DNA from 2 places in the Vibrio sp. AH4 genome. Region 1 is predicted to be linked to the other one. Evidence: predicted binding sites of a transcription regulator. Region 1 holds the regulator's gene; the other holds the start of a gene.
The links. Region 1 encodes MetJ, which represses methionine synthesis genes. Its sites were predicted from a motif close to TTAGACNTNTANANGTCTAA; they were not measured.
Positions count from the first base shown of each region.

Region 2: the regulator MetJ is predicted to act here: its motif matches at 3,705-3,724, upstream of metK (methionine adenosyltransferase).

Region 1 covers NZ_JALAIV010000001.1:702,508-709,991, forward strand. Annotated here, with positions in the region: gene priA (primosomal protein N') at 194-2,398, opposite strand; gene rpmE (50S ribosomal protein L31) at 2,653-2,871, shown strand; gene MKA69_RS03410 (malic enzyme-like NAD(P)-binding protein) at 3,182-4,459, shown strand; gene metJ (met regulon transcriptional regulator MetJ) at 4,542-4,859, opposite strand; gene MKA69_RS03420 (O-succinylhomoserine (thiol)-lyase) at 5,127-6,293, shown strand; gene MKA69_RS03425 (bifunctional aspartate kinase/homoserine dehydrogenase II) at 6,306-7,484, shown strand, end outside.
Region 2 covers NZ_JALAIV010000001.1:1,378,962-1,386,445, reverse strand. Annotated here, with positions in the region: gene MKA69_RS06610 (ligand-gated channel protein) at 1-363, opposite strand, end outside; gene MKA69_RS06605 (LysR family transcriptional regulator) at 508-1,404, shown strand; gene tkt (transketolase) at 1,476-3,473, opposite strand; gene metK (methionine adenosyltransferase) at 3,803-4,960, shown strand; gene MKA69_RS06590 (SprT family zinc-dependent metalloprotease) at 5,071-5,559, shown strand; gene xds (extracellular deoxyribonuclease Dns) at 5,687-6,382, shown strand; gene rsmE (16S rRNA (uracil(1498)-N(3))-methyltransferase) at 6,521-7,252, shown strand; gene gshB (glutathione synthase) at 7,266-7,484, shown strand, end outside.

The DNA of each region.
Region 1 (7,484 bases):
CTGAGATCGATCACGTTTGGCTTAGCGAAAACGATTCACTGAGCAGATTTTACCGATAGTCTAAGGGATTCAGAACAGAAAGTTACGGCGAGATTAACAAATTTTGCATAGTCACCGTGACATCCATCACGATAATAAGCATTAATTTGCTGACAAAATTAACACACATTGACTTTCGTTGATGGCCGATAGGTTAACTCAGATCTTGCGGATCGATATCGATCGACCAGCGCACTTTATTGGCTAATGGCAGTTGTTGCAGCGCCGGACGCGCACTTTGCAAAATTTTCTGCATCAAGGTGCGGTTAGGCGTTTGCAACAAGAGTTGCCAACGGAATTTTCCCGCTCTTTTCGCGAGTGGCGCTGGCGTTGGGCCTAGCACCATACATTCACTGTCAAACCAAGGATTGCAGCGCAATGTTTCGCGCACTTGGCGCAGAAAGTCTTCCACTTGCCCGCTGTGATTGGCTTCCGCCCGAAATAAACTCAGGAAGGAATAAGGCGGCAGTTGAGCCAGTTTACGCTCTTCTAGCGCGGTTAAGGCAAAGTGGTGGTAGTCTTTGTGCAGCAAGGCTTGTAGCAAGCTGTGCTCCGGATGATGCGTTTGTAACACCACTTCGCCCGGTTTACTGGCTCGTCCTGCCCGCCCTGCCACTTGAATAAACAGCTGAGCTAAACGTTCAGCAGCGCGAAAATCACTGCTGTACAGTGAACCATCGACATCCAACAACGCGACTAAGGTGACATCGGGGAAGTGATGCCCTTTCGCGAGCATTTGCGTACCAATCAGAATCTGATATTCGCCTTTGCGAATCGCAGTTAATGCGGATTCCAAACTGCCCTTACGCCGTGTGCTGTCACGATCAATCCGTACCGATCGATACTCGGGGAATAAACTTTGCAATTGCGCTTCAAGCTGCTCAGTCCCCACGCCAACCGTTACCAACTGGGTTGAGCCACACCCTTTACATTGATGGAGAACAGGACGCTGTGAACCACAATGGTGGCAGCGCATTTCATTGCTATGTTGATGGTAGGTGTAATAGGCATCACAGCGCTGGCATTCCGCAATCCAGCCACACTCATGACACATCAACGCCGGAGAAAAACCGCGGCGGTTTAAAAACAGCATCACCTGATTGCCCGCCGATAAATGGCGGCGCATTTCTGCAATCAAAGGGGCAGACAGGCCACTTTCCAGATACAGCCCTTTCACATCCAGAGCGTGGTTACGCGTGGGTAGCGCATTACCGGCGCGCTGCGTCAGTTGCAAGTGATGGTATTTACCGCTGAGTGCATTATGCAAAGTCTCTAAGGCTGGCGTTGCCGAGCCAAGCACGATCGGAATGTTCTCCAAATGCGCGCGCATCACCGCGACATCGCGCGCGTGATAACGCAGGCTATCTTGCTGTTTGTAAGAGCCATCATGCTCTTCATCAACAATAATGATGCCGAGCTTGGCAAAGGGCGTGAGCAGCGCTGAGCGGGTACCAATCACGATGCCCGCCACTTTATCGCGTGCCGCCAACCAAGCATTGAGCCGTTCGGTATCATTAAGCGCCGAATGCATCACTTCCACTGATACATTAAAACGCTGACGGAAACGGTTGATGGTTTGTGGTGTCAAACCAATTTCAGGCACCAACACCAAGGCTTGCTCGCCGCGTGCTAGCACAGGCGTAATAAGGTTGAGGTATACCTCGGTTTTTCCAGAGCCCGTCACACCATCCAACAGAAAGCAGCCGAACCCTTGGTGGCTATTGACGGCGGCGATCGCAATTGCCTGTTCTTGATTGAGCTTAGGTTTATCCACTTTGGCTTCGAGCTCTTGCGGCCAAGGTCGTGCAATCGGCTTACGCTCTTCACACTCAATCCAGCCTTTCTCCACGAGGGCTTTGAGTGTTGCACTACTCACCTCTTCATCAAGTAAGGCTTGGTGAGATAAGGCACCCTGTTGCAGCAAATGAAGAACTTGGGCTTGTTTTACCGCACCACGCTTCACACCAAGCATGAGCTGATCTTGACCAAGCGCGGTCAAACGCCACTCTTTATGGCTAGTCAGTTCAGCGGCTTTGCCTTTGCGCAGAGCGCCGGGCAACGCATTCGCATAAGTCTCACCGAGCGGATAATGATAAAACTGACTACACCAGTGCAGCAGAGACTGAAGTTTATCTGGCCACACTGGTACTTCATCCAATACCGCTTGCAGTGATTTAAGCTGTTCGATAGGAAAATCAGATTGATGCGTGAGCGACTGGACGATACCCACCAAGGTTTGCCGCCCAAACGGCACTTGTACACGTCCACCCAGCACAGGAAATAGATGAGCAGGGATCAGATAGTCAAAGGACTTATCCAGAGGTACAGGCAGGCAAACTCGGGCAATGGTGGGGCGCATCAGGGTCCAAAACAGCGAAAAATCAAACGGATCACAGTCTACTGGAAGCGTAGCAGAAATTCGACCTGCGCTTTTGGTGAAATAATCAGCGAGATCGGTTGATCCGAACCCCGAGATTCATTAATATATCGCGCCTTACGGCATCCTAGAGGGTTGACCTCTCTGGATATGCAAAATCGTTATTTTTAACACTACGTGTGGTGTCCGACGACAATCGATTCGGATGGCGACACGGCCTAAATTGAGGTTATCCCATGAAAGCTGGTATCCACCCAGAATACAAAGCAGTAAACGCAACTTGTTCTTGCGGCAACTCTTTCGTTTTCAACTCTACTCTAGGTAAAGATTCAATGCACCTAGACGTATGTGACAAGTGCCACCCATTCTACTCTGGTAAGCAACGTATCGTTGACACCGGTGGTCGTGTTGAGCGCTTCAACAAGCGTTTCGGCGCACTGTCTGCGAAGAAGTAATTTCTGCTTTACGCAAGATTTTGAAAAAGGACGCTTCGGCGTCCTTTTTTCATATGTCGCATTCTGAAATGAGTGACAAGATTCATCGTCGTTATCAATACCCATTTCTTCACTCACTTATCTGCATATAAAACGCTTTTAAGCGGCACATTCTGGCTATTTCTTCTCCGCATTTCACATTTTCACTGGTCTTATCAGCAAGATCTTCGCTTTTTTTGTACCCTTTGCTCAGTGTCTAACCTAGGCAGCTTGCAAGACATACATTAGAATTTGTGACCTTTCCCATAAATAACTATAAGAGAACAGCCCTATGTCCGATGACAATCACCTCACCCCAACACCGGAAGAACAGTTTCGCCAACGTGCTCTCGATTACCATGCTTACCCAACCGCGGGAAAAATTGGTATCGCACTGACCAAACCTGCAGACTCCGCCGCCGATCTTGCGCTGGCTTACAGCCCAGGCGTAGCAGAACCGGTTCGTGAAATCGCACAAAACGTGGAAAATGTGTACAAGTACACCGCGAAAGGTAACACCGTTGCAGTCATTTCTAACGGTACCGCTATTTTGGGGCTGGGCAATTTAGGACCAATGGCCTCCAAGCCTGTCATGGAAGGGAAAGCGCTGCTGTTTAAACGCTTTGCAGGACTGGATTCGATTGATATTGAAGTCAAACACCGCACCATCGATGAATTTGTCGATACGGTAGCGAACATCGCGGATACTTTCGGTGGCATCAACTTAGAAGACATCAAAGCGCCAGACTGCTTTGAAATTGAACGCCGCCTGATTGAACGTTGTGATGTGCCTGTGTTCCACGATGACCAACACGGCACCGCGATTGTGACCGCTGCGGGTATGCTCAACGCATTAGAGCTGCAAGGTAAACAACTGAAAGACTGTATGATCGTCTGTCTTGGGGCGGGTGCCGCTGCGGTAGCGTGTATGGAACTATTGATCAAATGCGGTGCAATGCGTGAGAAAATCTACATGCTGGATCGCAAAGGCGTGATCCACACTCGCCGTGATGATCTGAACGAATACAAACAGCTGTTTGCCAACAACACCGACAAACGCACGCTGGAAGATGTGATTGCCGGTGCCGATCTGTTCTTGGGCGTTTCTGGCCCGAACCTACTGCCAGCCGACGCACTCAAACTGATGGCCGACAAACCAGTGGTGTTTGCCTGTTCCAACCCCGATCCAGAAATCAAACCGGAAATTGCCCATCAAGTCCGCAATGACATGATCATGGGTACTGGTCGCAGCGACTATCCAAACCAAGTTAATAACGTTCTCTGCTTCCCATTTATTTTCCGCGGTGCGCTGGATGTTCGCGCCAGTGAAATCAACGATCAGATGAAACTCGCCGCCGTAGAAGCGATTCGTCAATTAGCCAAAGAGCCCGTACCGGCAGAAGTTTTGGCCGCAGCGGGAGTGGATAAGCTCAGTTTCGGTATTGAGTACATCATTCCAAAACCAATGGACCCACGCTTATTGCCACGTGTAGCGCGTGCGGTGGCGGAAGCCGCGGTGGAATCGGGTGTGGCTCGTATTCCAATGCCAGAAAACTATATGCAGGCGTAATCTGTTTGCATGGATAGCAAAAAGCCCCTCGCACGAGGGGCTTTTTTATGAGCTTAATCTTTCACTTAGCCAATGTCGCTAGCTACTCATCGTAAGATTCGAACTCAATCCCCATTTCGGTCATCAAACGTTTGGCTTCGGCAGGAATATCATCAGGGCGATCTTTACGCAGGTCTTCGTCCGTCGGCAGCGGCTGGCCAGTATAAGCATGCAAGAAGGCCTCACACAGCAATTCACTGTTGGTTGCGTGACGTAAGTTATTGACTTGACGGCGTGTTCTCTCATCCGTTAGCACTTTGAGAACTTTTAGCGGAATGGATACCGTGATTTTTTTTACCAACTCGCTCTTTTTCCCATGCTCTGCATAGGGGCTGATGTATTCGCCATTCCAGTCTGCCATTGCGCACCTTCGTTATTGTGGTTCGAATCGAAATTTCAAAGGCCCTAATTTTAGCGGGATTTACTGCCATAAGCAAAGACATATAGACGTCTAGAAGTGTTGACGTCTTTATTTAACATCAGTAAAGTGTCGAGTAATTTATGGGCAACGGATAAACCTCATCCCCCAGTTAGGGAAAGTTGCGATGCGACAACCGACACTGCAGCTTAAAGCAGGAAAGGTATATGATGATGCTCTCTAGGACAGAATAGCCAGCAAGGAAACTCCATGACCACACGCAAGCCAGCCACCATTGCGGTTCGTACCGGGATTGAATCGGACACTCAATACCATGCCGTTGTACCACCGATTTATCTTTCGACCAACTATGGTTTTCCCGCCTTTGGTGAAGTGCCAAAATACGATTACACCCGCTCAGGCAACCCTAACCGTGGTCTATTAGAGCAAACCCTGTATGAGCTTGAATGTGGTGAAGGTGCGGTGGTGACCAACTGCGGTACTTCGGCCATCAATTTGTGGGTCACCGCGCTGTTAGGCCCTAACGATCTGATTGTGGCACCACACGACTGCTACGGCGGCACTTATCGCTTGCTCAACACGCGCGCTAAAAAAGGCGACTTCAACGTACAGTTTGTGGATCAATCCAACGAAGAGGCTCTCACCCAAGCTTTAGCCCGCAAACCCAAGCTGTTACTGATTGAGACCCCATCCAACCCTTTAGTGCGTGTGGTGGACATCGCTCATCTTTGTCAGTTAGCGAAAGCACAAGGTACTTTGGTGGCTGTAGATAACACCTTTTTGACACCAGTATTCCAAAAGCCGCTCACCTTAGGTGCAGATTTTGTGCTGCACTCCACCACCAAATACATTAATGGTCACTCGGATGTGATTGGCGGCGTGTTGATCTGTAAACACAAGCAACATGCCGAAGAACTCGCTTGGTGGGGTAACTGCTTAGGTTCAACCGGCACTCCATTTGATAGCTACATGACCTTGCGTGGCATTCGCACGCTGGGCGCGCGGATGCGCGTGCATGAAGAGAGTGCACAGCAGATGTTGGCCTATCTGCAGACTCAATCATTGGTTGGCAAAATTTACCATCCAAGTCTGCCCGACCATCCGGGTCATGAGATTGCCAAAAAACAGCAATCGGGCTTTGGCGCGATGCTCAGTTTCGAGTTTGCCGGTAGTTTTGAGCAGCTGAAATTCTTTGTGGGCAAGTTGGCGCTATTCTCACTCGCCGAATCGCTCGGTGGGGTAGAAAGCCTGATCTGTCACCCCGCCTCCATGACTCATCGTGCAATGGGTGAAGCAGCGCTCGCTGAAGCTGGGGTATCACAACAGTTGCTGCGTCTTTCCGTCGGTCTTGAAGATGCCTCTGATCTCATTGCCGACCTTGACCAAGCCTTTCAACAAACTCTTGCCGCGTATTAAGGAGGCCAGTGAATGACTCACGCTCGTCAACTGCACAAATTTGGTGGTAGTAGCCTTGCCGATCCAGAGTGTTATCTGCGTGTCGCGAAAATTCTTAAAAGTTATTCCAAGAGTGATGATTTGGTGGTGGTTTCTGCGGCTGGCAAAACCACGAACCGTTTGATCAGTTTTGTCGAAGCACTCAGTAAAGATGGTCGCGTTGCCCATGAAACCTTACATGCGCTGCGCCAATATCAGTCTGAATTGATTACTAAGCTACTCAACAACGAAGCGGCTGAACCACTACTTAGCCAACTGCAACAAGAGATCAGCGTGTTAGGCGAGCTCACGGCTCCTCTTAGTAACGCACAATACGCTTGGGTTTTAGGACATGGCGAGCAATGGTCGGCTCGTTTACTTGCCGCATTACTGAATCAGCAAGATTTACCGGCCGTCGCGCAAGATGCGCGTGCATTCTTACGTGCCGAAGCGGGCACACAACCGGAAGTGGATCGCGCGCGCTCTTACCCGCTACTGAAAGCCGTGTTGGCACAACATAGCCAACGCCGAATCGTCATCACCGGTTTTATGGCACAAAACGAACAGGGCGATACTGTCCTGCTCGGTCGTAACGGCTCTGATTATTCTGCCACCGTGATTGGCGCACTGGCTGAAGTGTCACGCGTGACCATTTGGAGTGATGTGGCTGGCGTGTACAGCGCCGATCCACGCGTTGTCAGTGATGCCTGTTTACTGCCACTGCTGAGACTTGATGAGGCCAATGAGCTAGCACGCTTAGCCGCCCCCGTGCTACATAGCCGCACACTACAACCTGTCGCGCAAAGCACCATGGAGCTTCACTTGCGTTGCAGCCACCAGCCGGAATCGGGTTCTACTCGCATTGAGCGGGTACTGGCTTCTGGTCGCGGCGCGAAAATCATTACTTCACTCGATGATGTGCTGCTAATTGAGCTAAGTTTTGCCCATCACCATGATTTCCAACGCTTGCAAGAAGATGTGTTACAGCATTTGCAGCGCGTGCAACTGCAACCTCTGACTTACGAAGCGCAGCCAGATCAATACCGCTTACACTTAGCTTACACAGCAGAAATCGCACCCGGAGCATTTTCTGCCCTGCAAGATGCTGCTTTTGAAGCCGAAATCAAGCTCAAAGAAGGCTATGACCTGATTGCCGCGGTTGGTGCCGGCGTC
Region 2 (7,484 bases), 680 kb from region 1:
CGGGCCGTCGCTGTTTGGACGGGTCTGGCGTGAGGTTTGGCGCTTACCATCCACCAAGATAAGGGTATAGTTTGAACCCATACCACGAATGCTGATGTCGGTAGTATCGCCACCTCCGGTGACTGTCACACCCGGTACGCTTTTTAGCGCATCGGTCACATCACGGTAATAGCGAGATTCCAGATCTTCTCTTGAAATCACACTGATACTGGCTGGCGCATTTTGAATCACTTGCGCGTATCCCGCCGCAGTGACCACCATGGTTTCATCCGTTTTCGTCGCGTCTTGAGCAAAAGCGCTAGCCGAAAACATTAAGCCTAGTGTCACAGATAAACTGACGGGGGATGGATTGAATCTGGACATTTACCACTCCTTTAAATGATAATTATTCTTAATTTCAGAAGCGGATTATTCATATATTCTGTACTGGAGATAGATCGACACATGGAATAGTTCGGTCCAAATATGGAACGTCTGTGGTAATTATTCTTTAAGGGTCAAATACCTATGCAAGATCTCAGCGCCGTAAAAGCTTTCCATGCGCTTTGCCAACATAAGAGCCTGACTGCCGCTGCCAAAGCGCTTGAACAGCCTAAATCCACCCTGAGTCGCCGTTTGGCGCAACTTGAAGAGGACTTGGGACAAAGCTTGTTGATGCGTCAAGGCAACCGCTTAACACTCACCAAAGCAGGAGAAGTGTTTGCGGTTTACTCGGAGCAGCTACTTGAACTGGCCAATAAAAGTCAGGAAGCGTTGCAAGAATTGAACAATCAAGTGACTGGCGAACTCACGCTGGTGGTACACCCCAATTTGATCCGCGGCTGGCTCAGCCAAGTACTGGATGAGTTTATGCAGCAGCATTCGACATTGAAGATCCGTCTACTCAGCCAGTTTCAACACAGTGATGAGGTGTTTGAGCCCGATTTGATCATTTGGATTGAACACGCTGCCCCCATGGGTTATCGCAAAGAGCGCTTAGGCTATTGGCGCTATGCCGCTTACGCCTCTCCAAAATATTTGGCCCATCGAGATAAACCGACCCATCCTCGTGAGCTGATCCATCACCCATGGATTGATTTTATTGCTTGTCGGCGCGCGGAGCTTGAACTACACCATCCAGAGTTCGGCAGTTATTCACTGCCAGCACTAGAGAGTCGTTTACAAAGCGATAATCTTGCGATGCAAGCCGATGCGATTGCTAAAGGTCGTGGTATTGGTTTGCTCCCCACTTGGTTTGCCAATGGTTTTGAAACGGCGCATCCGGGCAGCCTAATTCCTTGCGTCAACGGATGGCAATCACAGCCAACAGAAATCAACTGCTTCTATCCGCTCGGTCGTCATCCACTTCGGCTGCGCCTATTTATTGATGCGCTCCGTCAAGCAAGGCCTGATGAGTGGCAATAAAAAATCCCGCTGCAGCGGGATTTTTTATCATCGATTTTTCTTTGCGTAACAAAGAAATGAATCGCTTTTAATTACGCCAGCAGTTCTTTGGCTTGTTTCACTACGTTTTCAGTCGTGAAACCAAACAGTTTGAACAGCTCACCCGCTGGTGCTGATTCACCGAAGCTAGTCATACCGATGATGCGACCACCAAAGCCAACGTACTTGTACCAGAAGTCGGCAATGCCCGCTTCAATCGCGATACGCTTGGTGACTGCAGATGGCAGAACGGCTTCGCGGTAAGCGGCATCTTGCTTATCAAACGCGTCGGTGGATGGCATAGAGACCACGCGAACGGCTTTGCCTTCGGCGCTCAGTTGCTCGTAAGCGGCAACCGCCAGTTCAACTTCAGAGCCGGTCGCAATCAGGATCAGTTCAGGTTGGCCTGCACAATCTTTCAGGATGTAACCGCCTTTGGCGATGTTCGCGACTTGCTCAGCACTGCGTGGTTGCTGCGCGAGGTTTTGACGTGAGAAAATCAGCGCAGATGGCGCATCTTTACGCTCAATCGCCAGTTTCCAAGCCACTGCCGATTCCACTTGGTCACATGGACGCCATGTGCTCATGTTTGGCGTCATACGCAGAGAAGCAATTTGCTCAACCGGTTGGTGGGTTGGACCATCTTCACCCAGACCAATCGAGTCGTGCGTGTACACTTGGATGTTTTGCACTTTCATCAGTGCCGCCATACGCATCGCATTACGCGCGTATTCCATGAACATCAGGAAGGTCGCACCGTAAGGGACAAAACCGCCGTGCAGCGCGATACCGTTGATGATGGCGGTCATGCCAAACTCACGCACACCGTAGTGGATGTAGTTGCCTGAGAAGTCTTCTGCCGTCAGTGACTGAGAGCCAGACCACATGGTGAGGTTAGAAGGCGCTAGGTCAGCAGAACCGCCCATAAATTCTGGCAGCAGTTTGCCGAACGCTTCTAGCGCATTTTGTGATGCTTTACGCGATGCGATGTTGGCAGGGTTCGCTTGCAGATTGGCGATAATTTCGCTGGTGGCGGCTTCCCAATTCGCTGGCAGCTCGCCCGCTACGCGGCGTTTGTATTCAGCAGCTTCTGCTGGATAAGCTTTCGCGTAAGCGGCGAATTTCTCATCCCAAGCGGCTTCTTTGCTTGCGCCTGCTTGTTTTGCATCCCACGCTGCGTAGATGTCAGCCGGGATTTCAAACGGAGCGTATTCCCAACCCAAGAATTCACGCGCAGCTTTGATTTCATCGTTACCCAGAGGCGCGCCGTGACAGTCGTGTGAACCCGCTTTGTTTGGTGAACCGAAACCGATGATGGTTTTGGTACAAATCAGCGTTGGGCGAGAGGTTTCTGCTTTCGCCGCTTCAATCGCAGCGTTAATGGCATCGGCATCGTGACCGTCAACCGCTGGGATGACATGCCAGCCGTAGGCTTCAAAACGTTTTGGCGTGTCGTCTGAGAACCAGCCTTCAACGTGACCATCGATAGAAATACCGTTGTCATCCCAGAACGCAATCAGTTTGCCAAGGCCCAGCGTACCCGCCAGTGAACAGGCTTCGTGCGAAATACCTTCCATCAAACAGCCATCACCCATAAACACATAAGTGAAATGGTCAACGATGTCGTGACCCGGTTTGTTGAACTGCGCCGCCAGTGCTTTTTCTGCAATCGCCATACCTACGGCATTGGTGATGCCTTGGCCTAGTGGGCCCGTAGTGGTTTCGATGCCCGGTGCATAACCGTACTCTGGGTGACCCGGTGTTTTTGAGTGCAGTTGACGGAAGTTTTTCAAATCGTCAATCGACAGCTCATAGCCGCTCAGGTGCAGCAGCGAGTAAATCAGCATAGAGCCGTGGCCGTTAGACAGCACAAAACGGTCGCGGTCAGCCCAGTTTGGGTTTTGTGGGTTGTGGTTTAAGTGTGAACGCCACAGCACTTCGGCGATATCCGCCATGCCCATTGGGGCTCCCGGGTGGCCAGAGTTAGCTTTTTGAACGCCGTCCATGCTCAGGGCACGGATAGCATTGGCAAGTTGTTTGCGAGAAGACATGTCGACTCCTAAATGGGAAGTAAGCGAAATGAACAGATGCGGAAAATCAGTGGCGGCTATTGTCGCAAAGCCCCCCTGCTGCTGCAAACGATTTACTGGTGCTTTGCTCCGATTTTGTCACACTTTTTAGCACATTCTCGCTTTGTAGTGGCAAAGCTGACTTTTTTAAGCAAACGTTTGGTTATGAGCTAAACAGAAAAAGAGCTTGTAATTTGAGCGCTCGACACTAGAATAGCCGTCTAGATGTAGAAACGCCTACAAAATGTACGAAATTGATCGGTAGCGCCACTTCATGCCGTTACCGAATAACCACAAATATTGGAGCTATCATGGCGATTAAGCACCTGTTTACTTCAGAATCAGTATCAGAAGGCCATCCAGATAAAATTGCAGACCAGATCTCTGATGCAGTGTTGGACGCGATTCTTGAGCAAGATCCTAAAGCTCGCGTTGCTTGCGAAACTTACGTAAAAACTGGCATGGTGATGGTAGGTGGTGAAATCACTACTTCCGCTTGGGTTGATATCGAAGAGTTAACTCGTCAAACCGTTCGTGAAATTGGTTACGTGCACTCAGACATGGGCTTTGATGCCAACTCTTGTGCGGTACTGAACACCATCGGTAAGCAATCGCCAGACATCAACCAAGGTGTTGATAAAGCCGATCCTAAAGAGCAAGGCGCAGGCGACCAAGGCATCATGTTTGGTTATGCGACCAACGAAACTGAAGTGCTGATGCCAGCACCGATCACCTATGCACATCGTCTGATGCAACGCCAAGCAGAAGTTCGTAAAAACGGCACGCTGCCATGGTTGCGTCCTGATGCAAAATCTCAGGTGACCTTCCAGTACGACCAAGGCAAGATTGTGGGTATTGATGCCGTGGTTCTGTCTACTCAGCACTGTGACTCTATTTCAACGCCAGATCTGCGTGAAGCGGTGATGGAAGAGATCATCAAGCCAGTTCTGCCAGCAGAATGGTTGAGCAAAGAGACCAAATACTTCATCAACCCAACCGGCCGTTTCGTGATCGGTGGTCCAATGGGTGACTGTGGTCTGACCGGTCGTAAGATCATCGTTGATACCTACGGCGGCGCAGCGCGTCACGGTGGCGGTGCATTCTCTGGTAAGGATCCATCCAAGGTTGACCGTTCAGCGGCTTACGCAGCGCGTTACGTTGCGAAAAACATCGTTGCTGCTGGTATGGCTGATCGTTGTGAAATCCAACTCTCTTACGCAATCGGTGTTGCTGATCCAACGTCTATCATGGTGGAAACTTTCGGTACTGAGAAAGTGTCGCAAGAGATCATCATTGAAGCCGTTCGCCAGTTCTTCGACCTGCGTCCATACGGTCTGCAAGAGATGCTGAACCTGCTGCAACCTATCTACAAGAAAACCGCAGCTTACGGTCACTTCGGCCGTGAAGAGTTCCCTTGGGAAGCGACAGACAAAGCCGCGCTACTGCGTGACTTCGCTGGTCTAAAGTAAGCATTATTTCAAGTCATCGCTGACAAACGGCGAGGATTGCAATACAGTTCAAGGCTCTTTCTAATGAAAGGGCCTTTTTTATGACGTTGCAATAAAAGTGAGTACTCGTAATGGTTCGTTTTGATCTGCACTGCCAAGCTGAGCAGAGAGTCAAACAGTGTATCGCCACCGCCAGCGAGACTTTGCAACGCCCTTTTAAACTACCTAAGCTCAACTACCGTTTACGCGGGCGCGCCGCGGGTAAAGCCTATTTACAGCTGTGGGAAATTCGTCTTAATCCGGTGCTGTTTGCCGAAAACATCGATGACTTCCTGCAGCAAGTGATCCCACACGAAATCGCGCATCTCATTACTTATCAGCTTTATGGACGAGTACGTCCACATGGTGCCGAATGGCAACAAGTGATGAGCCAAGTCTTTAATCTTGAGCCAAAAACCACTCACACGTTTTCTGTCGCTTCAGTACAGGGCAAAACCTTCCATTACCGCTGTGCGTGCCGCGAATATCCACTCACCATTCGTCGCCACAATAAAGTGCTGCGCGGTGAAGCCACGTATCGCTGCCAAAGCTGCCAACAAAACTTGATCTACCAAGCCTAACCGAAAACTCGCTGAGGCCACTTCTATAGGCATTGCCTTGCCCTCGCTAAAAACTAACAAAAGCATCAACGACAAATGTAATTTATGAGTGTTAGACTGATAAAAAACCTACTTATCTACGTCTATCATGCTGATTATCCGTTTAATAACCGCTTTTATGGCGAGCTTGCCTCTCCTCACCTTTGCCGCCCCTATGTCTTTTAGTCATGCCAAAAATGAAGCGGTGAAGATTTATCGTGATCATCCGGTCTCTTTTTACTGTGGCTGCGACATTCGCTGGCAAGGCAAAAAAGGCATCCCGGATTTGGAGAGTTGCGGCTATCAAGTACGTAAAAATGAGAATCGTGCTTCGCGTATTGAATGGGAACATGTAGTCCCAGCTTGGCAATTTGGTCATCAGCTACAATGCTGGCAACAAGGTGGCCGCAAAAACTGCACCCGTACTAGCCCTGAGTTCAATCAGATGGAAGCGGATCTGCACAACCTCACTCCGGCGATTGGCGAAGTGAATGGCGATCGCTCCAACTTCAGTTTCAGTCAGTGGAATGGTGTCGATGGCGTCACCTACGGCCAGTGCGAAATGCAAGTGAACTTCAAAGAGCGTAAAGCCATGCCTCCTGAACGAGCGCGCGGGGCGATTGCGCGCACTTATCTGTACATGAGTGAGCAGTACGGTTTGCGACTTTCCAAAGCGCAAAACCAATTAATGCAGGCATGGAACAATCAGTATCCGGTCAGCGAATGGGAATGTGTGCGTGACCAACGGATTGAAAAAGTGCAAGGCAACTCGAACCGCTTTGTGCGTGAACAATGCCCGAACTGATTGGTAGAATCTCACCCTGCCCCCTTGTATTTTGCCCCACTTGCATCCATGTTAGAGGCCAGATATCCCTCTTCCTGCTGAAGTCGCCGCTTTAAGTTGGAAGACGGTAACCTCTTTTAATGATTAGGAATTATCCGCATGCGCATCCCACGAATTTATCATCCAGAACCGATCCACCAGCTTGGCACCGTAGCCCTGAGTGAAGATGCCGCTGGGCATATCGGTCGCGTATTGCGTATGCAAGCTGGACAAGAAGTGCTGCTGTTCGATGGCTTTGGGGCTGAATTTCCAGCCGTGATCAGTGAAGTCGGCAAAAAACAGGTGTTGGTCAATATCACTGAGCGCGTGGAAAACAGTATTGAATCGCCCCTCGATCTGCATCTTGGTCAGGTGATTTCACGCGGCGATAAGATGGAGTTCACCATCCAAAAATCGGTGGAATTGGGTGTCACTACCATCACCCCTCTGCTTTCTGAGCGTTGTGGCGTGAAGCTGGATGAAAAACGCTTCGAGAAGAAGATTCAGCAGTGGCAGAAAATTGCGATCAGTGCCTGTGAACAGTGTGGCCGTAATACCGTGCCGGAAATCCGCCCAATTATGGATCTCGAAGCTTGGTGTGCAGAGCCAACCGAGGCACTGAAACTCAATTTGCACCCACGCGCTAAATACTCGGTCAACACCTTACCCACCCCAGTGAGCAAAGTTCGTTTGCTGATTGGTCCTGAAGGCGGCTTGTCAGCGGAAGAAATTGATATGACTCGCCGTTACCAGTTTGAAGAAACCTTGTTAGGCCCACGCGTACTGCGCACAGAAACGGCGGCGCTCACGGCGATAACTGCACTACAAGTTCGTTTCGGCGATCTTGGCTAAATGGAGATAAACCATGATTAAACTCGGTATTGTGATGGACCCCATCGCTTCCATTAACATCAAAAAAGATTCCAGCTTTGCCATGATGCTTGAAGCGCAGCGTCGCGGTTATGAAATCCATTATATGGAAATGAATGACCTACACTTAGAGCAAGGTGTGGCACTGGCCGATACCAAGGTCGTCGAGCTGAAAGAAGATCCAAACGGTTGGTATCAATTCAAATCCGAGCAA